DNA from 3 places in the Blautia luti genome. Region 1 is predicted to be linked to each of the others. Evidence: predicted binding sites of a transcription regulator. Region 1 holds the regulator's gene; each other region holds the start of a gene.
The links. The regulator HrcA, encoded in region 1, represses chaperone genes, less so after heat shock. The targets are predictions, from matches to a motif close to TGTTAGCACTCNNNNNNNNNGAGTGCTAACA.

Region 1 (7,907 bases):
ATTTCTACGCCTTCAATACCGACTTCTGCAAGTGTGCTGATGACGATATCTTCTGCTTCTGTTTTCGTTTTTACTGTAAAACGGTTCCACTTCATATATTTGTCTCCATTTCTTTTTATTTTCTTATTTTATTTATTTTCTCAAAAAAATTTCGGAATACGCTGTGACGGTTTCCTGTATTGTAAAATCTCCATGCAAATTCCACAAGTGCCACCCCTGCAATGGCATCCACCAGATAATGCTGCTTCAGCACCTGAGTAGATATGATAATCAGTATCGCAAATATCAGGGAAAAAATCTGATACCATTTCGAAATCCTGTCTGAGTTGTTGACTCCCCTCCAGCTCAGCCAGCTCACATAACAGTGAATGGACGGAAAAAGATTCGAAGGGCTGTTTCCCCCATCCAGTGCATAGACCAACTTCAGTATCTGTTCTGACCATGTACTGCCGACAGTTTCCGGCCGTACATTTGTAGTCGGCAGTAAAAGAAAAATCACAAAGCATGCCAGATGTACCGTAAGGTCTGTAGCCACAAACCTGTAAAAGCCGTCTTTTCCTCTCTGTGCGGCCAGAATATAATTCACTGCCCAGAACGGAAATGCCAGAATATAAATCCAGACAAATCCCGGAATCAGCGGCACAGCTCTGTCGATACTCATGGTAAAGTCAAAATGATACCTGTCGACTGTCAGAAGGTCACTTCCCCAGTAGATCAGGCAGTTTAATACAAAAATACTAATCAGAGGCAGTATTGCCCATGTTGGGAGATATTTCTCCCGGAATGTTTGGAATTTCTCTTTTTTCGTCAAATACCTCTCCTTTGTATGCAAAATTTTTCCGTTACCTTTCAATATACACGACTGCACAAAAAAAGAAAAGAGGATAAACCTCTTTTCTTTAGTTTTCTTTTACTTTTTTGTTCTTCAGACAATTTGTCAGTCATTCTGAAGATCAATCTTCAAAAGTCTCTTTTAATTTGTCCATGAAGCTTTTTTTCTTCTTCTCGGTTTTCTCTGTTCCGTCGGAAGATTCTTTCGTGCGGTTGCCGCATGCTTCGTCAAATCTACGCAGTGCTTCTTTTGCTTCTTCGTTGAGATTTACAGGAACCTGAACAACGAAAGTTACATAGTGATCTCCACGTACATTCTTGTTTCTCAGTGATGGCACACCTTTTCCTTTCAGACGGATTCTTGTATCTGTCTGAGTTCCCGGTTTCACTTCATATTCCACTTCTCCGTCCACCGTATTGATACGTACAGTACCGCCCAGTGCAGCCTGCGCGTATGTAAGAGGCGCAGTAGAGAAGATATTCATATCCTGTCTCTGGAAAATCGGATGACGTGCAACATTTACCTCTACAAGCAGATCGCCTCTCGGTCCCCCGTTTGTGCCTGGCTCACCTTTCTCACGAATACGGATACTCTGACCATTGTCAATACCTGCTGGCACAGATACCTGTATCTTCTTTCTGGAAGATGTATATCCTGTTCCGCGGCATGAAGTACATTTATCCTTGATGATCTTACCTGTTCCGTGGCAGTCCGGACATGTCTGTACATTACGCACCATCCCAAACATTGACTGCTGCGTATATACAACCTGGCCTTCACCGTTACATTTCGGACAGGTTGTCGGGGAAGTACCTGGTTTCGCACCTGTTCCGTGGCAGGTAGTACATTCGTCTTTCAGTACGATTTCCAGTTCCTTTTCACAGCCAAAGACAGCTTCTTCAAAAGTAATATTTACACGTGCACGAAGGTTTGCTCCCTTCATCGGACCATTATTGGCGCGCCTGCTTCTGCCGCCGCCTCCAAATAAATCGCCGAAAATATCGCCGAAGATATCACCCATGTCAGCACCGTTGAAGTCAAAACCTCCAAAGCCGCCGCCAGCACCGCCACCACCGTTTTCAAATGCTGCATGGCCAAACTGGTCATACTGTCTTCTCTTATCCGGATCACTCAGGATGGTGTAAGCTTCTGTCGCTTCTTTAAATTTCGCTTCAGCCTCTTTATCACCCGGATTTACATCCGGGTGATACTTTTTGGCTAACTTACGATATGCTTTTTTAAGTGTTGCGTCATCGGCGCTTTTGTCCACGCCTAAGACTTCATAATAATCTCTCTTATCAGCCATGATTATTTATTCCTATGCTCTCAATTAAACTTCTTTGTAGTCAGCATCTACAACGTCATCGTTGCTGCTTCCTGTATTTGTGCTTCCTGCTGCGCCGCCGCCCATGTTCATATCAGGACCAGCCTGGCCGCCTGCCTGCTGTGTCTGCTCATACATCTTAGCGAACAGTTTCTGTGCACTTTCCATCATCTTCTCCTGAGCAGCTTTGATATCAGCTACCTGAGAGTCTGTCAGTTCTTCTGAATTTGCATTCTGAGCAAGTAAATCTTTCAGTGCATTCAGATCTGCTTCTACAGCAGCTTTATCGTTGGCATCAATCTTATCGCCAGCTTCTTTCAGTGCATTCTCAACCTGGAATACCATGGAATCAGCATTGTTTTTTGTATCGATTGCTTCTTTACGTTTCTTATCCTGTGCTTCGAATTCAGCAGCTTCTTTGACTGCTTTGTCGATGTCGGAATCAGACATGTTAGAACCAGCTGTGATTGTGATGTGCTGTTCTTTACCTGTTCCAAGATCCTTAGCGGATACATTTACAATACCGTTTGCATCGATATCGAATGTAACTTCGATCTGCGGAACACCACGACGTGCTGGCGGGATTCCATCCAGACGGAACTGACCAAGAGATTTGTTGTCTTTCGCAAACTGACGCTCACCCTGTACAACGTTGATATCTACTGCTGTCTGGTTGTCTGCTGCTGTTGAGAAAATCTGGCTCTTTCTTGTAGGAATAGTTGTGTTTCTCTCGATCAGTCTTGTTGCAATACCACCCATTGTCTCGATGGACAGTGACAGTGGTGTAACATCCAGAAGAAGGATATCGCCTGCGCCTGCATCACCAGCAAGTTTACCACCCTGGATAGAAGCACCAAGTGCTACACATTCATCCGGGTTCAGGTTCTTACTTGGCTCTTTGCCTGTTAACTGTCTTACTTTATCCTGTACAGCCGGGATACGGGAAGATCCACCAACCAGAAGTACCTGGCCAAGTTCAGATGCTGTGATACCTGCATCAGAAAGTGCACGACGTACCGGTTCAGCTGTCATTTCTACTAAGTCATGTGTTAATTCATCGAATTTAGCTCTTGTAAGGTTCATGTCGAAGTGTTTCGGGCCTTCTGCTGTAGCTGTAATGAATGGCAGGTTGATGTTTGTAGTTGTTGCGGAAGAAAGTTCCTTCTTAGCTTTCTCTGCAGCTTCTTTTAATCTCTGAAGTGCCATCTTATCGTTGCTTAAGTCAACACCTTCTGCTTTCTTGAACTCAGAAAGCATGTAGTCTGTAATCTTCTGGTCGAAGTCATCACCACCCAGACGGTTGTTACCAGCTGTAGAAAGAACCTCGATAACACCATCACCGATTTCAATGATAGATACATCGAATGTACCACCACCTAAGTCGTATACCATGATTTTCTGTTCTTTTTCATTATCAAGGCCATAAGCAAGAGCTGCTGCTGTAGGCTCGTTGATGATACGTTTTACTTCAAGGCCAGCGATCTTACCGGCATCTTTTGTTGCCTGACGCTGAGCATCGTTGAAGTATGCAGGAACTGTGATAACTGCTTCTGTAACTTTCTCACCGAGGTATCCTTCTGCATCTTTTTTCAGTTTCTGAAGAATCATAGCGGAAATTTCCTGTGGGGAATATTTCTTGTCGTCGATTGTTACACGGTAGTCAGTACCCATCTCTCTTTTAATGGAAGAGATTGTTCTCTCTGCGTTTGTTACTGCCTGACGTTTTGCAGGTTCACCTACAAGACGTTCTCCTGTTTTTGTGAAAGCGACAACAGATGGTGTTGTTCTTGCGCCTTCTGTATTTGCGATAACTGTTGGCTGTCCACCTTCCATTACGGCTACACAGCTGTTTGTTGTACCTAAGTCAATACCAATGATTTTTCCCATAATCTTGTTCCTCCTGTTTATTTTCAACTAGATTTGATATATTCTATATTTTCATGTAAATTAGTTGGCTACTTTTACCATACTGTGACGGACTACGAAATCCTTGTAAGTGTAGCCCTTCTGGAATTCTTCTACCACAATATTCTCACCGGCTTCTTCGTCCTCCACATGCATTACTGCGTTATGGAAGTTCGGATCAAATTCCTTACCGACTGCCTCGATTGGTTTCACACCCAGCTCATCCAATGTTGTGATCAGCTGTTTGTAGATCATCTTCATGCCATCCGCGAAAGAATCTCCTTCAGGTGCCTGTGCAAGGCCTCTTTCGAAGTTATCCACAACCGGGAGGATTTTCTCAACGATATCCTTGGCTCCGATGATGTACATGCTGGATTTCTCTTTCTCCGTTCTCTTACGGAAGTTATCGAACTCAGCCATGTTTCGTTTCAGTCTGTCTGTAAGTTCTTCGATCTGCTGTTCAAATTTATCTTTCTCTTTTTTCTTCTTGCCGAAGAAAGAAGTTTTTGATTTGCTTTCTTTTTTGTCATCCTGGGAAGCTTCTTCGTCTCCATCCTCTACTGGGATTTCCTCTGCTTCAGCTTCACCGTTCTCTACAACTTCAGGTTCATTCTCAACAATTTCTTCTGTTACAGGAGTCTCTGTTGTTTCTTCTTCCTGAGCTGTGTTCTTTGTTTCTTCTGACACTATCTATTACCGCCTTTCTAACTCTCTTTCTTAATCAGTTCGTCCAGCTGGACTTTCAAAGCCTTCAGGCTGTCAACTACATTTGCATAATCCATACGCTTCGGACCGATGATACCAATGGTACCATGCATTCCTTTTCCAAGTTCGTAAGTAGCTGTCACCACACTGCAGTCTTTCATGGTCTGCACCGGCATCTCATCACCAATGTACACCTGAATTCCTGTGTTCTCGGTATCAGACATTCTCTCTTTCACCAGGTCTACCAGATCCTGCTTCTCTTCAAATGCTGAAATCAACTCGCTCGCTTTGCTTGTGTCTGCAAGCTCCGGATACTTGAAAATGTTGGTTGCTCCTGAAGTATATATCTGCATATCGTCTTCGTCTACCTGGATGGTGTCTGCCACTGCATCAAGGACTGTGCCAACCACAGAGCCATGTACACCTGCCTGTTCTTTCAGGCGGGCGATCATTCCCAGGTTGATATCCTGAATGGGCACCCCATTTAAGTTGGTGTTAAGAAGAAGATTTAATTTCAGGATTGTCTGATCGTCCATCTCCTCATCCAGATTGATGATCTGGTTTCGGATGACATTGTTATCACTCACTACTACTGCTACAAGCTGAAGGGGTGTTACGCGGGAAAGCTGGATGAATTTAATCTTGCTTCCGCTGTACTGTGGAACAGAGATCATGGTTGCATAGTTGGTATTGGAGGCCAGTACCTTTGCTACCTGCTTCAGCATTTTATCCAGTTTGTCAGTTTTCTCTATCATGAGATCCTTGATTTCCTGAACCTCTGATTCCTTTTCTTTCATCAGCTCGTCTACGTAGAGGCGATAACCTTTATCAGAAGGAATTCTTCCGGCTGAGGTGTGGGGCTGTACGATATATCCCATATCTGTCAGGTCTGACATCTCATTCCGGATGGTGGCAGAGCTTACATTTAAATCTGCAAACTTGGAAATGGTCCGGGAACCCACCGGTTCGCCTGTTTCCATGTAGGTTTTGATGATGGCTTTTAGTATTTTCTTTTTACGATCATCTAATTCCTGATCCATGAAATTCCACTCCTTTACTGCCTTTGTTTTTTGGTTTGTTAGCACTCATGTTTCAGGAGTGCTAACACCTTATGCTCATAAGATAGCACTCTTGATTTGGTTTGTCAATATTATTTTGTGAATTTTTTGTTATTTTACAAACAATGGGAATTATTATTTATCCAGAGTATCCAGGTTCTTTTTCAGGTCGATCATTTTATCGCGGAGTTCGGCGGCTTGTTCGAAGTTGAGGTCTGCAGCTGCGGCGCGCATTTGTTTTTCTACCTGGGCGATGAGTTTGGTGAGTTCTTTGCGGGTCATGGACTCTGGGTCTTTCTGAAGTCGGACTTCAGTTTCGGCTACTGCTTTGGATACGGCGATGAGGTCGCGGACTGCTTTTTTGATAGTAGTCGGAGTGATTCCGTGTTCTTTGTTGTAGGCTTCCTGAATGGTTCGGCGGCGGTTGGTTTCGGTGATGGCTTTGTTCATGGAATCGGTCATATTGTCTGCGTACATGATTACGTGGCCTTCGCTGTTTCGTGCAGCTCGTCCGATGGTCTGGATGAGGGAGGTTTCAGAACGGAGGAAACCTTCTTTATCTGCATCCAGGATTGCTACCAGGGTGATTTCCGGGATGTCCAGGCCTTCTCGAAGGAGGTTGATTCCTACCAGTACATCAAAAACATCCAGACGCATATCCCGGATGATCCGGGCACGCTCTAAGGTATCGATATCAGAATGGAGATAGCGAACCCGTATTCCTACTTCTTTCATATATTCTGTCAGGTCTTCTGCCATTCGTTTGGTAAGAGTGGTGATCAGGATTTTGTGTTTCTTTGACACTTCTTTGTTTACTTCTCCGATCAGATCATCAATCTGGCCTTCAATGGGGCGGACTTCTACTTTCGGATCCAGAAGTCCGGTTGGACGGATGATCTGTTCTGCGCGGAGGAGTTCGTGATCATACTCATATTGTCCCGGAGTGGCGGATACAAACATTACCTGATCCAGTTTGGATTCAAATTCTTCGAAGCTTAAGGGGCGGTTGTCTTTGGCTGAAGGAAGCCGAAATCCGTAGTCTACCAGTGTCTGTTTCCGGCTCTGGTCACCGGCGTACATTCCTCCTACCTGAGAGACTGTAATATGAGATTCATCTATAATAAGTAAGAAGTCATCTCCAAAATAGTCCAGCAGTGTGTATGGCGGCTGTCCGGGCTTTAATCCTGACAGATGTCTGGAATAGTTTTCGATTCCTGAACAGAATCCTGTTTCTTTCATCATTTCAATGTCGAAATTGGTGCGTTCTGAGATTCGCTGAGCTTCCAGAAGCTTGTCTTCACTTTTGAAATACTCTACACGTTCTTTTAATTCTTCTTCTATGGCTACAGCTGCTCTCTGGATCTGTTCTGCTGGCACTACATAGTGGGATGCAGGAAAGATACTGATATGAGAACGCTGGCATTTGATTTCTCCTGTCAGTACATCAATTTCTGAAATACGGTCAATCTCATCTCCGAAAAATTCTACTCTCACAGCTGTATCGGAGCTATTGGCAGGGAAAATTTCCAAAGTATCTCCGCGGACACGGAAGGTGCTTCGGTGGAAGTCCATCTCATTTCTGGTATATTGAATGTCGATCAGTTCCCGGATCACCTCATCCCGGTCTTTGGTCATTCCCGGACGCAGGGAAATCATCATGTCAAAGAATTCCTGAGGGGAACCCAGTCCGTAGATACAGGAAACGGAGGAAATGACCACTACGTCTTTCCGCTCTGACATTGCGGCTGTGGCAGAGAGACGGAGTTTGTCAATTTCGTCATTGATGGAGGAATCTTTAGCAATATAGGTGTCTGAGGACGGGACATAAGCCTCCGGCTGATAGTAGTCATAATAGGAGACAAAATATTCCACTGCGTTCTCAGGGAAGAATTCTTTCATCTCTCCGTAAAGCTGTGCTGCCAGTGTTTTATTGTGCGCAAGTACCAAAGTTGGTTTGTTGAGCCGGGCAATGACATTCGCCATAGTGAAGGTCTTACCGGAACCTGTAACACCAAGCAAAGTCTCAAACTGGTTGCCTTCCTTGAAGCCCCTGACCAGTTTTTCGATTGCCTGAGGCTGGTCA
Region 2 (7,907 bases), 180 kb from region 1:
TACTCTACAGTGCTTCAGACAGAGGGAGGATATAATGCAAGTGCTTTTATGAGAATCAAGATTGCAGAGCATTTGCGATATTTGCCGATGGGGTATTTTAATTCCAATAGTATCGGGGAAATTTCTTCCATTACAACCAATACAATGGAAATACTTGGCGATGTGGCTGCGAGAGTGGTTATGCTGACAATGCAGGGAATTCTGGAAACATCAATGATCATTCTTATGCTGTTTATTTTTGACTGGAGAATCGGACTGATCGCTGCAGCAGGAGTGCTTATTTTCTTTGGGGTCAATTCCGTGATGCAGAATGCGGGTAAAAAAGATTCAGAGCAAAAAGTGGTATGCGATACAGAGCTTGTAAACCAGATCATGGAGTATCTGCAGGGAATATCAGAAGTAAAATCATACAATCTGCTTGGAAAACAGGCGAAAAGATTAAATGATGCAAATGAAGCATGCGAAAAGATCAATACAAAGATGGAGATGTTGTTTGTTCCCTATCATTTTCTGCAAAGTGTGATAACAAAAATCACAGGTGCTGTGATCGTAGCAGGCAGCGCATATTTTTATATCAATGGAACCATGAGCGCGGTCTATGCGATTGGTATGACAATCTCAGCATTTATGCTTTATTCCAGTCTGGAATGCGCAGGAAATTATTCATCCCTCTTACATGTGGTAAGTGTATGTGTAGATAAAGCAAATGCAATACTGGAGCTGGACACCATGGATATCGACGGCAAAGAGATCCATCCGGAAAATTACGATATCAGACTTTCTAACGTTTCATTTTCCTATGACAAACGGAAGATTATTGATGATGTATCACTTTCTATCCCACAGAAAACGACGACAGCAATTGTTGGACCGTCTGGTGGAGGAAAATCAACACTTTGCAATCTGATTGCCAGATTTTGGGATGTGGATTCCGGGGAAGTGACACTTGGAGATGTGAATGTAAAAGACTACAGCATGAACAGTCTGATGCGTAATTTTTCATTTGTATTTCAGTCGGTGTATTTGTTCGCAGACACCATTGAGAATAATATTAAATTCGGACGTCAGGATGCAAGCCATGAGGAAGTGGTGGAAGCGGCAAAGAAAGCGTGCTGTCACGATTTCATCAGCAAACTTCCAGATGGATACAACACAGTGATCGGAGAAGGCGGAGCCACACTTTCCGGTGGTGAGAAACAGCGTATTTCGATAGCCAGAGCAATCATGAAGGATGCCCCAATCGTTATATTAGATGAGGCAACGGCCAATGTTGATCCGGAGAATGAAAAGGATCTGATGGATGCGGTAGATGCGCTTACAAAGGAAAAAACGATTATTATGATTGCCCACAGATTAAAAACGGTCAGACATGCAGATCAGATTGTGGTTGTTGACAAAGGAAAAATTGTGCAGCAGGGAACACATGGGCAACTAATGAAGCAGGAAGGTATTTATAAGAGATTTGTGGATGCAAGGCAGCAGGCGGTAAGTTGGAAACTGGTGCACTGAGAAATAATCCACAGTTGGTGAATATCCAAATTGAATTGTCTGAAAGAGATTTAATTTAAGTTTCGCTAAGTTTCACTTATATAGGCAGAATGAGGGATATTCAATAAAGTAATATGAAAAAAGCACTGAAAACCGTGGGATTATTGGTTTTACAGTGCTTTTTCTTTTGCCAAAGAGGAAAAATGCAGCGAATTTAAGTTTTGCTAAGTTTCACTGAGTTCTGATTTTGCAGAGCGCCATTGTTTCTTAGGTTCAAACTTTCCACAATCATCACAGGTATACGGCCAGTTGATTTTCCACTCAAAATATTCATCTCTGGTAATCTCACCGGATTTCAGTTCATCCATTCGAACCCCCCATTCTTTCAGAAAATTATTCAGAACCCCATAGTCAAACCACATACAGACAGGTGCATGAGCCGGCCAGCTATCATTGTCATGGTAGTAAACGGAAGTGTCTGCTACTTCATTGCATTTTTCACCGGGAAATTTCCGAGGAAGAAACAGATGCAGGGCTGATGGATTAAATTCATCCAATCAGAAAAGCAGTTCCATCATTTCGGAAGCGCCACGTCTAGAGGTATCATAGAGGGTATAAGGATTAACATCAAGAGGCTTAGCCATTTTATCGACCAGATCTTTTTTGGGAACACGAATCCCTTTTTCATATTGTACAATTCTATGTTGATCGGTCAGTCCGATCTTCTCTGACAGTTCTTTTTGTGTCATTTTCCGGAATGTCCGGATTTTTTTTAGTTTCGGATTAAAATTCATAAAGTCTCCTCTGCATTAGTCCTGATAAACATCCATTGAAGATAGTAAAATCAAGAAACGAATAACTATTTGTCCATGTTATAACACAAATTAGCAGAAAAAAAGGGTGCACAAATTCTTTACAAAAAATTAGCACTCACCTCTTGACAGTGCTAACAACATATGTTATATTACATGCAGAACAAAGAAAACAACATATTTCTCCTGTGGGAGAGATATTTCTCATATAAGAGGAGGGTTAGCCTATGAATATCAGTAAATTTACACAGAAATCCGTACAGGCTGTCCAGGATCTGGAGAAGGTTGCTTATCAGTTTGGCAACCAGGAGATTGAAGAGGAGCATCTTTTATATGCTCTGCTGGAACAGGAAGACAGCCTGATTCTTAAACTGATCGAGAAGATGGAGATAGATAAGGATTATTTCAGAAATTCTCTGAATCAGGCACTGGATGCCAGGGTTAAGGTATCTGGCGGTGAGCTTCATTTCGGACAGTATCTGAACAAGGCTCTGGTCAGTGCAGAGGATGAAGCCAAGGCAATGGGTGATGAATATGTCTCTGTAGAGCATTTATTCCTTGCTTTGTTGAGATATCCAAGTCCAAGCATGAAGAAACTGTTTCAGGAATTTGGCATTACTAAGGAGCGTTTCCTGCAGGCACTTTCTACAGTACGAGGCAATCAGCGTGTAGTCAGTGACAATCCGGAAGCTACTTATGATACTTTGAATAAATATGGCGAGGATTTAGTCGAAAAGGCACGTAACCAGAAGCTGGATCCTGTGATCGGACGTGATGAAGAAATCCGTAATATCATCAGAATCCTTTCTCGTAAGACCAAGAACAATCCGGTGCTCATCGGTGAGCCTGGTGTAGGTAAGACTGCAGCAATCGAGGGTCTTGCACAGCGAATCGTGGCAGAGGATGTGCCGGAAGGTCTGAAGGATAAGAAGATTTTTGCACTGGACATGGGTGCTCTGGTAGCAGGTGCCAAATACAGAGGTGAGTTTGAGGAACGTCTGAAAGCAGTCCTTGAAGAAGTAAAGAAGAGTGAAGGAAACATTATTCTTTTCATTGATGAGTTACATCTGATCGTTGGTGCAGGTAAGACTGACGGAGCCATGGATGCAAGCAATATGCTGAAGCCTATGCTTGCCAGAGGTGAGCTTCACTGTATCGGTGCCACAACTCTGGATGAGTATCGTCAGTATATTGAGAAAGATGCCGCTCTGGAACGTCGTTTCCAGCCTGTTATGGTGGATGAACCTACAGTGGAGGATACCATTTCCATCCTTCGTGGTCTGAAGGAGAGATATGAGGTCTTCCATGGTGTTAAGATCACAGACAGCGCGCTGGTTGCAGCAGCTACACTTTCACATAGATATATCACAGACCGTTTTCTTCCTGATAAGGCCATTGACCTGGTGGATGAGGCCTGTGCCCTGATCAAGACAGAGCTGGATTCCATGCCTTCAGAGCTGGATGAACAGCGCCGTAAGATCATGCAGCTGGAGATTGAGGAATCTGCACTGAAGAAAGAGACAGATAACCTGAGTAAGGAACGTCTGGAAACACTTCAGAAGGAGCTGGCAGAGCTTCGTGATACCTTTAATACCCAGAAAGCACAGTGGGATAATGAGAAGCATTCTGTAGAGAAATTACAGAAGCTTCGTGAGCAGATCGAGGATGTAAATAAGCAGATCCAGAAAGCAAAACAGAACTATGATCTGGAGAAGGCCGCACAGTTACAGTACGGTGAACTTCCGAAATTACAGCAGCAGCTGGAAATCGAAGAGAAGAGCGTTAAAGAGGGCGACAGAAGCCTGGTACATGAGGCAGTTACAGATGATGAGATCGCAAGGATCATTTCCAGATGGACCGGTATTCCTGTAACAAGACTGACAGAAGGCGAGAGAGCTAAACTTCTCACTCTGGAAGATCAGCTTCACAAGAGAGTTGTAGGCCAGGATGAAGGTGTGAAGAGGGTTACAGATGCAATCCTTCGTTCTAAAGCCGGCATCAAGGATCCGACTAAACCAATCGGTTCCTTCCTGTTCCTTGGTCCTACAGGTGTAGGTAAGACAGAGCTTGCCAAAACTCTGGCAGAGAATCTTTTCGATGATGAGCAGAATATGGTCAGAATTGATATGAGTGAGTACATGGAGAAGTATTCTGTATCCAGACTGATCGGAGCGCCTCCGGGATATGTAGGATATGAGGAGGGCGGTCAGCTTACTGAGGCAGTCCGCCGTAAACCATACAGTGTTGTACTTTTTGATGAGATCGAGAAAGCACATCCGGATGTATTTAACGTACTGTTACAGGTACTGGACGATGGTCGTATTACAGACTCTCAGGGACGTACCGTTGACTTTAAGAATACAATTCTGATCATGACTTCCAACATCGGTTCTCCTTATCTGCTGGATGGCATTGATGAGAATGGTGAGATTAAACCTGAGGCTCAGAGTCAGGTTATGGATGACCTGAGAGGTCACTTCCGTCCGGAATTCCTGAACCGTCTTGATGAAATAATTATGTTCAAGCCCTTGACAAAATCTAATATTGGTAAGATAGTAGACTTGATGGTCAGCGAGCTTGATAAACGTCTTGCAGACCAGGAGCTTTCCCTGGAACTGACAGATGCAGCCAAGAATCAGGTCATTGAGAATGGCTATGATCCGGTATATGGTGCACGTCCGCTGAAACGTTATCTGCAGAAATATGTAGAAACTCTTGCAGCGAGAAAGATTCTGTCCGGAGATGTTCACGCAGGTGATACTCTGGTGCTGGATGTTCAGAATGGGGAATTCATTGTTACGGTAAAGGACGGAAACTAAATGATACCCAAAGATCCAATGATTCTGCTGAGTTATGTGAATACTCAGCTCAGGGATTACTATGATTCCCTGGAAGCACTCTGTACATGCAGAGGATTAAAGAAAGACGAACTGGTAGCGAAGATGCACTCTATCGACTATGAGTATGATGAGGCGACCAATCAGTTCATATAAGAAATATGCGAAATGCTCTCTGACAGCGGGAATTGCTGTTGGGGAGCATTTTTCGTATTGCATATAAGAAAGATCCCTGCTTTAATTGCAAAAAAGTGATAAACTGCGGAGCAGTTATTGGGGCATGTGTTTCAAAATCAGTACAATCTTAAAAAATAGATAAGGCAGTACAAAAAAATATCAGTAAAAAAGATTAAATCGTTAAAATATAAACGAAAATAATCAGGGAATATGTAAAAAATGTATAAAAAAACAGGAAATAAAGTATAAATATTCACTATCCACACAATTGATTTTTGTATGCTGTATGATATAATTGCATCTGTAAAAAACAAGCGCATATTAAATAGGAAGAAACACATATATGAAAAAAATCTCCTGAATGATAATCGCGCTGTACGAAAATACAATATGGAGGTGGCAGTTTTGAAAAAGTTGGTGACCGTACTGGGTGCTTTTTTTGCAGTTCTTCTGGCTTGTCCATTGAGTGTATTTGCGGCAGAAGGCAGTAAAGCACCATCTACAGTACCTGTATGGCTTTGCATTCCCTTTGCAGGGCTTTTGTTATGTATTGCAGTGATGCCTCTGGTAAAAGCGGAGTGGTGGGAGTCTCATCAGCCACTGGTTGTTGCCTTATGGATCATTCTGATGGTGGTTCCATTTGCTTTCGTTTATGGAGCCGGAAAGACTACAGAGACAGTTTTGGACTGTATTGTGAATGATTATCTTACATTTATCATTCTGTTATTCGGCCTGTTCTGCGTATCAGGTAATATTACCATGGAGGGTGATTTCGCAGGTTCCCCCCGTGTTAATGTAGGTCTGCTTGCACTGGGAACTCTTCTGGCAAGCTGTATCGGTACCACCGGTGCCAGTATGCTGATGGTACGTCCGGTAATTAAAATGAATTCATGGAGAAAGAGAAAAGGACATATTATGATCTTCTTTATCTTCATGGTTTCCAATATGGGTGGATGTCTTACACCAATCGGAGATCCGCCGCTGTTAATGGGATTTATGCGAGGTGTTCCATTCTTCTGGAGTCTGCATCTGTTCCCTGTACTGATCTTTAATATGGTCATTTTGCTGTTTGTATTTTATCAGATTGATAAACGTTCCTACAGAAAGGATATTGCAAATGGACGTAAACCGGATATCCGTAAACCGGGTACTCAGTTCCGTCTGGATGGACTGCACAATATCATTTTCCTTGTGATGATCGTTGGCGCGGTAATCTTAAGCGGTGTACTTCCGGGAATGTCCGCATTTCAGGATGCCGCAGGCAATGTAAGAGGCATTCATCTTTTTGGAGAAGTAACCCTGACATTCCCGGCACTGATCGAAATTGTGATCATTCTGCTTGCAGCCTTTCTTTCCTTTAAGACAACAGATAAGCAGATCCGTATCAGAAACCATTTTACCTGGGGTGCGATCCAGGAGGTTGCGGTTTTATTCATCGGTATCTTTATCACCATGCAGCCTGCATTGATGCTTCTGAAAGCTGTAGGACCGAATCTGGGAGTTACTGAACCGGCTCAGATGTTCTGGGCAACCGGTGCGCTTTCCAGTTTCTTGGATAATACACCGACGTATCTGGTATTCCTTACAACGGCAGGAACGCTGGCATTTACCAATGGAATCACAACCACACTGGGAACTGTACCGACGAAGGTGCTGTCTGCCATTTCCTGTGGTGCGGTATTTATGGGTGCCAACACTTATATCGGAAATGCCCCGAACTTTATGGTAAAGGCAATCTCTGATGAGAACGGTGTCAAGATGCCATCATTCTTCGGATATATGCTCTGGTCCATCGCATTTCTGGTTCCAGTGTTTATTATCGATATGTTTGTATTCTTTTTATAAGGAGGGAGGATCATTATGCAGGACAATCAGGAAAAATGTAAAGAACTTGCAACACGCATTTATAACCTGGATGAAGAAGTTTACAAATGTGTCGGTTCCTCTCTGGGACGTACATTTACAGGACAAAAAGAAACAACTCTCCGTCATCTGGCAGCACTGATGTATACCAAGCCGGACGGACATCTGCTCAGAAGTGAACTGGCGCTGATCAGTAACATGGCCCGTACCATCAGGGATAAGAGCGAGAGAAGACGTCTTATGATAGAGTATGACAGTATTCTGAAAGAGATTGAAAGTCTTCCGGATACATTTGGACAGACAGATATTGTAGATAAAGAACGTATCAGTCTGAATAATCTGATCGCAAGACGCCAGAATGAGATTTCCGAAAATGATCATCTGATCATCTGTATCAGCCGTACACAGGGAAGTGGCGGTAATGATATCGGATTTGAACTGGCGGATCAGCTTCAGATCAACTATTATGATGCAGAAATCTTTGATCAGGTTATGAAGCGTCTGCAGGCAGATAAAAGTGTAGTTAGTGATACAGGTAATTTTGAGAAATTTGATAAATACAGAAAGAAAAAACATACAGATCTGAAAACCTGGTTCAGGGAATTCAACCGTTATCACGGACTTCCGAAACAGGATGCGGTTTTCTTCAACATGAGTGATCTGATCTGTGAACTGGCAAAAAGTGAAGACTGTGTGATTATGGGGCGCTGTGCAGATATGATTCTGAAGA
Region 3 (7,907 bases), 890 kb from region 1:
TATGACAGATACGGCTATGTCAATAACGATTACCTGGACGCTGTAGTATCCTCTTCCCCCAGTTATTCCAATTCCAACTGGACCGTAAGCGTGGACAAAGGATATCTGGCCCTCCGCAGCGCGAAAGCCTTCGATTCCTCCAACGAGATCGGCCAGCTTTACTCCGGCGATACAGTATGTGTTTCTGACAGCAGCGATCCCTCTTACTGGTATGTATATTCTCCCAAGCTGAATTCCTACGGATATGTTAATAAAGACTATCTCTACGGCGGCAGTTCCGGAAGCAGCACAGGATATTTCGGCGAGACACGAACCGTCCATGTGGACAAAGGATATCTGGCTCTTCGCAGTATGAAGGCATATGATTCCTCCAACGAACTGGGGGAACTTTACACCGGTGACACAGTCCAGTTAATGGATACCAGCGATTCCCAGTACTGGTATGTCTACTCTCCGAAATATGATCTGAACGGTTTTGTAAATAAAGATTACCTCACAGGTGGAACAGCCTATGCCACCAAAACTGTCCACGTAAGCAAAGGATATCTTGCTTTGCGCAACGCCAAGGCATATGATACCTCCAATGAGATCGGTCAGTTGAACACCGGCGACACAGTCCAGCTGATCGATTCTAATGACTCCCAGTACTGGTACGTGTATTCCCCACGGCTTATGAATTACGGATATGTAAATAAAGACTATCTGTATTAAATTTCATCCTTTTGCCCACGAAAAATTTTAAAGAAAGAGTTCATAAATTATGCCAAAAAGACAGGTAAACCATACCATACGTAAACATTTCAACGAAATCATTTATAATATTTCACGTTACACGGAAATCGTCCTTTCCATTATCATTCTGGTGGTGATCGCTCTGTCCGGCATCCGCCTGATCATGGAAGTGGCAGCCACCTCTGTGCCGACTATGGATACGGAATTTTTCACCAGTTTCCTTTCCCAGGCACTATCTCTGGTAGTAGGCGTAGAGTTTGTAAAAATGCTCTGCCAGCATTCCGCCCAGACAGTTGTAGAGGTACTGATGTTCGCCACTGCCCGTCAGATGGTGGTGGAACATCTCGGACCCAGTGAAACGCTCCTGGGTGTGATCAGCATCGCAGTCCTTTTCGCCATCCGAAAATATCTCATGACGGATAATGACGATATGAATTCACGGAGGCACAAAGACGAATAATTTTCTGATATGTTGTTATAACAATGTATTTTTCGAACTGTATATGGTATATTTTTTCAGAAAAGGACTATTACATTATGATTCAGGATATTGCGCCACATACTTATCACAACGAATACAGACCGTCCCAGCCGGACAAAGACAGCTTCATTCTGGTCTATGAGAAAGGAAGCATCCTTCTTCCACGGCAGGAACGTGAAGAAGCCATCTCTTTTCCCCGTTTTCAGGAATTAGAAGGCAAAACAGAAAATCTCTACAGTAATTATATCTACCTGTTTTCCGTTGACGACCAGCGTTTCTATCTGATCCCCCATCTGGACGCTTCCCTGCTTCCGGATTATGGATTTCAGGATGTCCGTGTGCTGCGCACTGCACACCCCCAGCACCTGGCATTCGCAGGAATTACAGGCCATCAGCTTTACCAATGGTACAATAAGCGCCAGTTCTGCGGCTGCTGCGGCAAACCTATGATCCACAGCCAGAAAGAGCGTATGATGGAATGCCCCTCCTGCGGAAATCACGAATACCCGGTTCTGTGTCCTGCAGTTATCGTAGGAATTACCAACGGCGATAAGATCATCCTGTCCAAATACGAAGGCCGCAGATTCAAACGCTACGCCCTGATCGCAGGCTTTGCAGAGATCGGCGAAACCATTGAGGAAACAGTCCACAGAGAAGTTATGGAGGAAGTGGGACTGAAGGTCAAGAATCTCCGCTACTATAAAAGCCAGCCATGGTCTTTCAGTGGTTCCCTTCTTTTCGGATTCTTTTGCGACGTAGACGGCGATGATACTCTCACTGTCGATCACGAAGAACTCTCCATGGCCCAGTGGGTAGAACGGAACAAAATCCCCGATCAGGGCAACAACATCAGCCTGACCAAAGAAATGATGATGCTCTTCCGCGCTGGAAAAGAGCCCAGATAAACACAAACAGGCTGTATGTTTCCACACATACAGCCTGTTGCTATTATAATCTTTTTACAGTCACTTCGGACAAAATCTTCTTACATATTCAGATTTGAAATCTCCCTTATTCGGAGAAAGAGCATTGGCAGATACTACTGCCACTGCGAACTTCAATGCTTCCTGCGGCGTATAATTTCTTTCCAGTGCAACAGCCAGTCCTCCTGCCATGGAATCACCGCAGCCGGACTTCTGGGAAACATCTGCAATTTCTTTTACTGACATTCCCTTTTGCGCAAGAGATTTCCTCAGTCATAAACAATACCTCCAATTTTTGGATTTAAAAGCATCGATTTCTGAAATGTAATTCAGATTAGAATAATTAGGCAGCACTCCCATTACCGAATCCGCGACCTCTATAGGTTTTGCTACATTCCTGTTCGAATTCTTTCAGTTTGCGTCTGGCTTCAGGTGTGAGGTTGGTTGGTACCTGAATCTGTACGGTTGCATATTCATCGCCGTGGACAGACGGATTATTCATCGCTACGATACCTTTTCCTCTTAAACGGATCTTAGTTCCCGACTGTGTACCCGGTTTAATATTGCAGAGAACATCACCGTAGATGGTATGAACTTTCGCTTCACCGCCAAATACAGCAGTTGTAAATGGAATATTTACAGTTGTATAAACATCTCTGCCTTCCCGTCTGTATCCAGGTTTATCCTGAACATTTACTTTCAGAAGCAAATCACCGGCCTCACATCCGCCCACTCCCGGATATCCTTTTCCTTTAAGTCTGATAGACTTACCGGATTCAATACCTGCCGGAATATTGACTTCATAATTCTGGACACCACCGTTGCTGCTCTGCAGGCGAATAACCTTCTTACCGCCAAAAGCAGCTTCATCAAAGCTGACAGTAACCTCCGCATGAAGATCCTCACCTTTACTGCTGTAAGAACCGCTAAAGCCATGACTGCGGAAATCACTTCCACCTGTACTAAAGCCACTGCCGAAGCCGCCAGTTCCATTGCTTCCGAATCCACCAAAACCACTTCCGTGAAATCCACTGCCACCGAAGCCGCTGCTTCCAAAGCCACCGGATGATTTACTCTTCTTAAATCCACCACCAAAAATGTTCTTCAGGATATCATCCATATCTTCGCCATTTTCAAAATGATATTCATGATAACCATTGCCATCACTGTACGAGCCATGGAAACCGCCGCCAAAAGGATTGCCCTGTGTTCCGCCAAATCCACTGCCAAACGGGCTGCCCTGTGCGTTTCCATAATTACCGGCGCCTTCTTCAAAAGCAGCGTGGCCGAACTGGTCATATAGTTTACGCTTCTTCTCATCACTCAGAACATCATAGGCTTCATTTACTTCCTTAAAATGCTCTGCTGCCGAAGCGTTTCCCTCATTGCTGTCCGGATGATATTTCTTTGCCAGTTTTCTGTATGCTTTCTTAATCGTTGCTGCATCCGCGTTTTTGTTCACGCCCAGAACTTCATAATAGTCTCTTTTCAATATCATCACCTTCCCTCATAAACACATTCTAATGCAATCATTCCACACTTCATATTTCTGCAATCCTCATTATGCAAACAACGGGAAGCCAAAAGATTTGACCTCCCGTTGCTGTAACTTAACATCTATTATCCTTCAATGGAGATGCTGTGCTTCTGTTCCACTGCTGGCTTTGCTTCTTTCTTCGGAACAAATAATGTCAGGATACCATGTTTGAATTCTGCTTTGATGTCGTCCTGATGTACTTCCTTACCTACATAAAAGCTACGACTGCAGGCACCTGCATAACGTTCTCTGCGGATATAACGTCCTGTTTCTTTCTCTTGCTCATCTTTATCCAGACCTTTCTCTGCACTGATGGTCAGATAACCATTTTCCAGTGCTGCGTGGACTTCATCTTTCTTAAATCCAGGAAGATCAACGATCAGTTCATATCCATTGCTCATTTCCTTGATATCGGTTTTCATTACATGATTTGCTTTATGTCCATAAAGCTTCTTCTCTGCATCCTTCATTGCTCTGTCATCATAATAGAATGGGAAATCTCCAAAAAAGTCATCAAATAAATTTTCTCCAAAAATACTAGGCATTAACATAAGTCATATCTCCTTTTCTAATATATTTTATATATGTCAAATCTGTTCGCCAGATTTACTTTCCAAATCTATCTCTACAGGTTTTTTCAACCTTTTATCTTCAATCTTTTAGTGTAAACTTTTGTTTTTTATATCTGTTTTTAATCTCTGGCTGACCCTTAACGGGTCAGTCAGAATATTTATTCATCAGCCTTCAATAGCAATTGTTTTCTTCTGTTCTACTGCTGGTTTTGCTTCTTTCTTTGGTACAAATAATGTGAGGATACCATGTTTGAATTCTGCTTTAATGTCTTCTTTCTCAACTTCTTTGCCTACATAGAAGCTACGGCTGCAGGCACCTGCGTAACGTTCTTTACGGATATAACGTCCTGTCTCTTTCTCCTGCTCATCTTTGTCCAGGCCTTTCTCTGCACTGATAGTCAGATAACCATTCTCCAGATCAGCCTTTACTTCATCTTTGGTAAATCCCGGAAGATCTACAACCAGTTCATAGCCCTTATCAGTTTCCTTGATATCGGTTTTCATTATATGGCTGGCTCTGCGTCCGTAAAGTTTCTTCTCTGTATCTTTCATTGCTCTGTCATCATAATAAAATGGAAAATCTCCAAAAAAGTCATCAAATAAATTTTCTCCAAAAATACTAGGCATCAACATAAGTCATCTCTCCTTTTCTATACCGTCCATCTATATATGATGGACTCTCTGTTATGCATCTTTACCTTGTTTCTTTGGAACTTAGGTTATCAGGAATCTCATAGAACTTATTTCTTTGTTCTCTTTTTGTTCCCCTTCCTTTGTTCTAGCTGTAATATAACACTTATTATTAGCACTGTCAAGAGGTGAGTGCTAATTTTTTTGTGAAAACTTTGTGATTTTGTAAACCCTTTGTGAAGCCTTGATAAATTGCAAAACAGTTTTCGTTTTCTTATGTCGAAAAGAGGTACCGCCTTTTAGCAGTACCCCTTGTTTTCTTTAGTATTAGTTTATTCACTCTGCGCAAAATCATGTACATAGTATAAATCCGGTTTTTATTTTTCTTTCATATAAACGATGCCAGGGGCAAAAGCCTGAAACCACGATGTGCCTGCACAGGAATGGTTTCAAGGCTTATCTGTATTCCCGGATATACGGTTCCTGCACTGAGATAGCTGATTTTTCCAAACAGAGAATAAGTTTCTGAACGGATTCCTACATACATACGCGGTTCATATTTCTTTAAACACCGACACACATCTTACAGATCATCCTGTCAGATCATCGATCTGAGTCCACATAAGCAGAAAACCATGCAGGAGCAGTATAACAATATACAGAATACATTTCTTTTTATCTGCCTCAATTCTTCGATAGGTTCTGGTATAATCAATTACTTTCTTTTCTTTCATAGACCCCTCATTTTGTTATGTTTCGCTACGCAGCTCATAACCGGGAATCTTCCAGAATTTTTACCTCTCCTCCCCGTAAATTACAGCACTGCAGCCCTTCTGTTTTTTGCTCTGATACATTGCCCTGTCAGCCTTTTTGTATAGCTGATCAAAAGAAACCTCTTCATATCCATCATAAAAACACGCACCCAGGCTTATTTCTACGTTCTTCCCCTGCATCTCTACGATATCAATCTGTCGGATGTTTTCAAAAAACCTCTCAAAAAATTTCTCTGCTACACTCTGTTCCAGCATTCCCGGTACAAACATGGCAAACTCATCACCACCGAGGCGCAAAACCACATCACTGTCACGACATGTTTTCTGTAGCTTCTCCGCAACGGCTATGATTACCTTATCTCCTACAGAATGTCCATAAGTGTCATTGATGGATTTAAATTTGTCACAGTCGATCAAACAAAGCAATCCTCCTGTTTTTCTCCTTAAAAATTCAGTAATCTTTTTTTCTCCGCTTCCACGATTACATAATCCTGTCATAAGATCTGTCCGCGCCAGATAAATCAGTCTGTTCTCACGCTTTTTTTCTTCTTCTATACACTCAATACAGAAAAGTACATGCAAAAGTCTTCCATTTTCATCGTAATCTACAGGAATAAATCTGCTTCGGCACCAACCTAATATTTTATCTGTAAATTCATGTGTTATGCTGTTTTCCCCAATAAGCCGTTCTTCCAACGTACTGATATCTACAAACTCCAGCGATTCCTGAAGTTGTGATTCTATACACATTTTCTCAGCAATACCATTGATATGTCCGCAAAAATCATCTCTGATTTCATATTCTCCCATTTTAAAATCTTTTCCCAAATATTCCGCAATCTGATCTGTCATTTTTATAATATGATATCTTTTTGTCTGCACATCAACCAAATGCATAGATATATAGATTTTGGAAAGCGATGAATAACTGCTGAGCTTCGCCTCTTTATTTGACTTTATAAATGAATTACGCATTTTCAGAAATGAGATAAGAAGCGTTCCTATCATATCCAGGAAAGTAGTAAGCCCCCTGTAATCACTCTTTGGAGGATTATCCACACCGAAAAAACCACTTATCTCATCTTTATAACGCAAAGGGCACACCACCACATTTCTCACATTCTGCGCTTTTAACATATCATACGATACGCGATGTTCTTCTTTGATATCTTCTATATCAGTGATAATGATACTTTCACCTTTGGAAAACGTATCATACCACCATTTTATTATATCCATATCGACATTCTGCAATCTGTCTATCTCGGGAATTACTCCCTGTGCACACCATTCATATGTATTGTCTGTACCATGTCTTTCTTTACAATCTTCGAAAATATATATTCTGTCAGAACCGATATGTCTGCCGAAAAAGCGGATAAATTCATTAATCTGCTCGTCAGGTGTATTGTAATTAAGTGCAGATCTAAGTGCTTCATTTATGACCAGTTCATACTTTATGATTGTCTTCATGTTGTTTTCCTCTATATATTTTCACTGTATGTAATTATAATGTCCTCTTAATCAGCAACCACCGGTTCAACCGGTGGTTGTGCTCACTTTCAGATTCCCAGAACAGCAGATATCTTAATCTCTTTTTCCGTTTCACTGAGATCAAAATCACCGCCATCTTCCACAGTCATGTGTATCTCATACAGTACATCTTCGGATAATGTATCCGGTGTTTCACCATCTTCTGTCTGAATATGCCATTTCTCTGCCGGAACTTCTTTCAAGGTACCATCTGTGCCATATGCATACAGCTTCAAAGAACCTGTTTCCCCTGAGATTCCTTTCATACGTATTGCAACGGTTGTGTTCGGATGTACGTTCTCAATTGTGATCGTATTCAGCCATCCTTCCACATCTCCCTGGCCGCCGTCTGCTGCAAATTTCTCCTGACTTAACACATTGCGCATTGCCTGATCCAGATCCACCTTGCGGTAAGGCATTTCCGGCAGATATACAAACCTGTCCTGCAATCTCAGAAGTTCCAGATAGCCAGTCGGACAATAGAGCGCATTTCCGCTGTTTCCCGCATACATACCGATAGCCATGTTGTTGTATCCCGGTTTGTCAGAAATATCCATGGTAAATGCAGTCTCGCCTGTCTCAAAATCAAGCATGATATACTGCCACATACCAGTTTCCATATCCTGAACATATCCGTAAATATATCCTGTTGCAGTGGACAGCTTCATCATGGAAGTGTCAGACAGATCACTTCTGCACCAGATACTCTTCATCTCATATCCGTTC

Region 2: clpB (ATP-dependent chaperone ClpB) is a predicted target of HrcA. The motif match lies at 2,410-2,440, and genes of this name have one in related genera.
Region 3: R8695_RS16635 (Hsp20/alpha crystallin family protein) is a predicted target of HrcA. The motif match lies at 5,046-5,076, and genes of this name have one in related genera.

The regions. Positions count from the first base shown of each region.
Region 1 covers NZ_AP028156.1:2,694,167-2,702,073, forward strand. The annotation lists gene prmA (50S ribosomal protein L11 methyltransferase) at 1-95, opposite strand, end outside; gene R8695_RS12480 (phosphatase PAP2 family protein) at 116-811, opposite strand; gene dnaJ (molecular chaperone DnaJ) at 954-2,138, opposite strand; gene dnaK (molecular chaperone DnaK) at 2,163-4,043, opposite strand; gene grpE (nucleotide exchange factor GrpE) at 4,104-4,748, opposite strand; gene hrcA (heat-inducible transcriptional repressor HrcA) at 4,766-5,806, opposite strand; gene uvrB (excinuclease ABC subunit UvrB) at 5,960-7,907, opposite strand, start outside.
Region 2 covers NZ_AP028156.1:2,873,534-2,881,440, reverse strand. The annotation lists gene R8695_RS13325 (ABC transporter ATP-binding protein) at 1-1,509, shown strand, start outside; partial or broken gene R8695_RS17745 (helix-turn-helix domain-containing protein) at 1,713-2,282, opposite strand; gene clpB (ATP-dependent chaperone ClpB) at 2,528-5,119, shown strand; gene R8695_RS13310 (DUF4250 domain-containing protein) at 5,120-5,293, shown strand; gene R8695_RS13305 (sodium:proton antiporter) at 5,720-7,159, shown strand; gene R8695_RS13300 (cytidylate kinase-like family protein) at 7,175-7,907, shown strand, end outside.
Region 3 covers NZ_AP028156.1:3,585,248-3,593,154, forward strand. The annotation lists gene R8695_RS16605 (hypothetical protein) at 1-711, shown strand, start outside; gene R8695_RS16610 (phosphate-starvation-inducible PsiE family protein) at 761-1,192, shown strand; gene nudC (NAD(+) diphosphatase) at 1,270-2,118, shown strand; gene R8695_RS16620 (PfkB family carbohydrate kinase) at 2,179-2,382, opposite strand; gene R8695_RS16625 (DnaJ C-terminal domain-containing protein) at 2,480-3,634, opposite strand; gene R8695_RS16630 (Hsp20/alpha crystallin family protein) at 3,757-4,224, opposite strand; gene R8695_RS16635 (Hsp20/alpha crystallin family protein) at 4,411-4,878, opposite strand; gene R8695_RS16640 (hypothetical protein) at 5,466-5,609, opposite strand; gene R8695_RS16645 (sensor domain-containing diguanylate cyclase) at 5,670-7,121, opposite strand; gene R8695_RS16650 (hypothetical protein) at 7,211-7,907, opposite strand, start outside.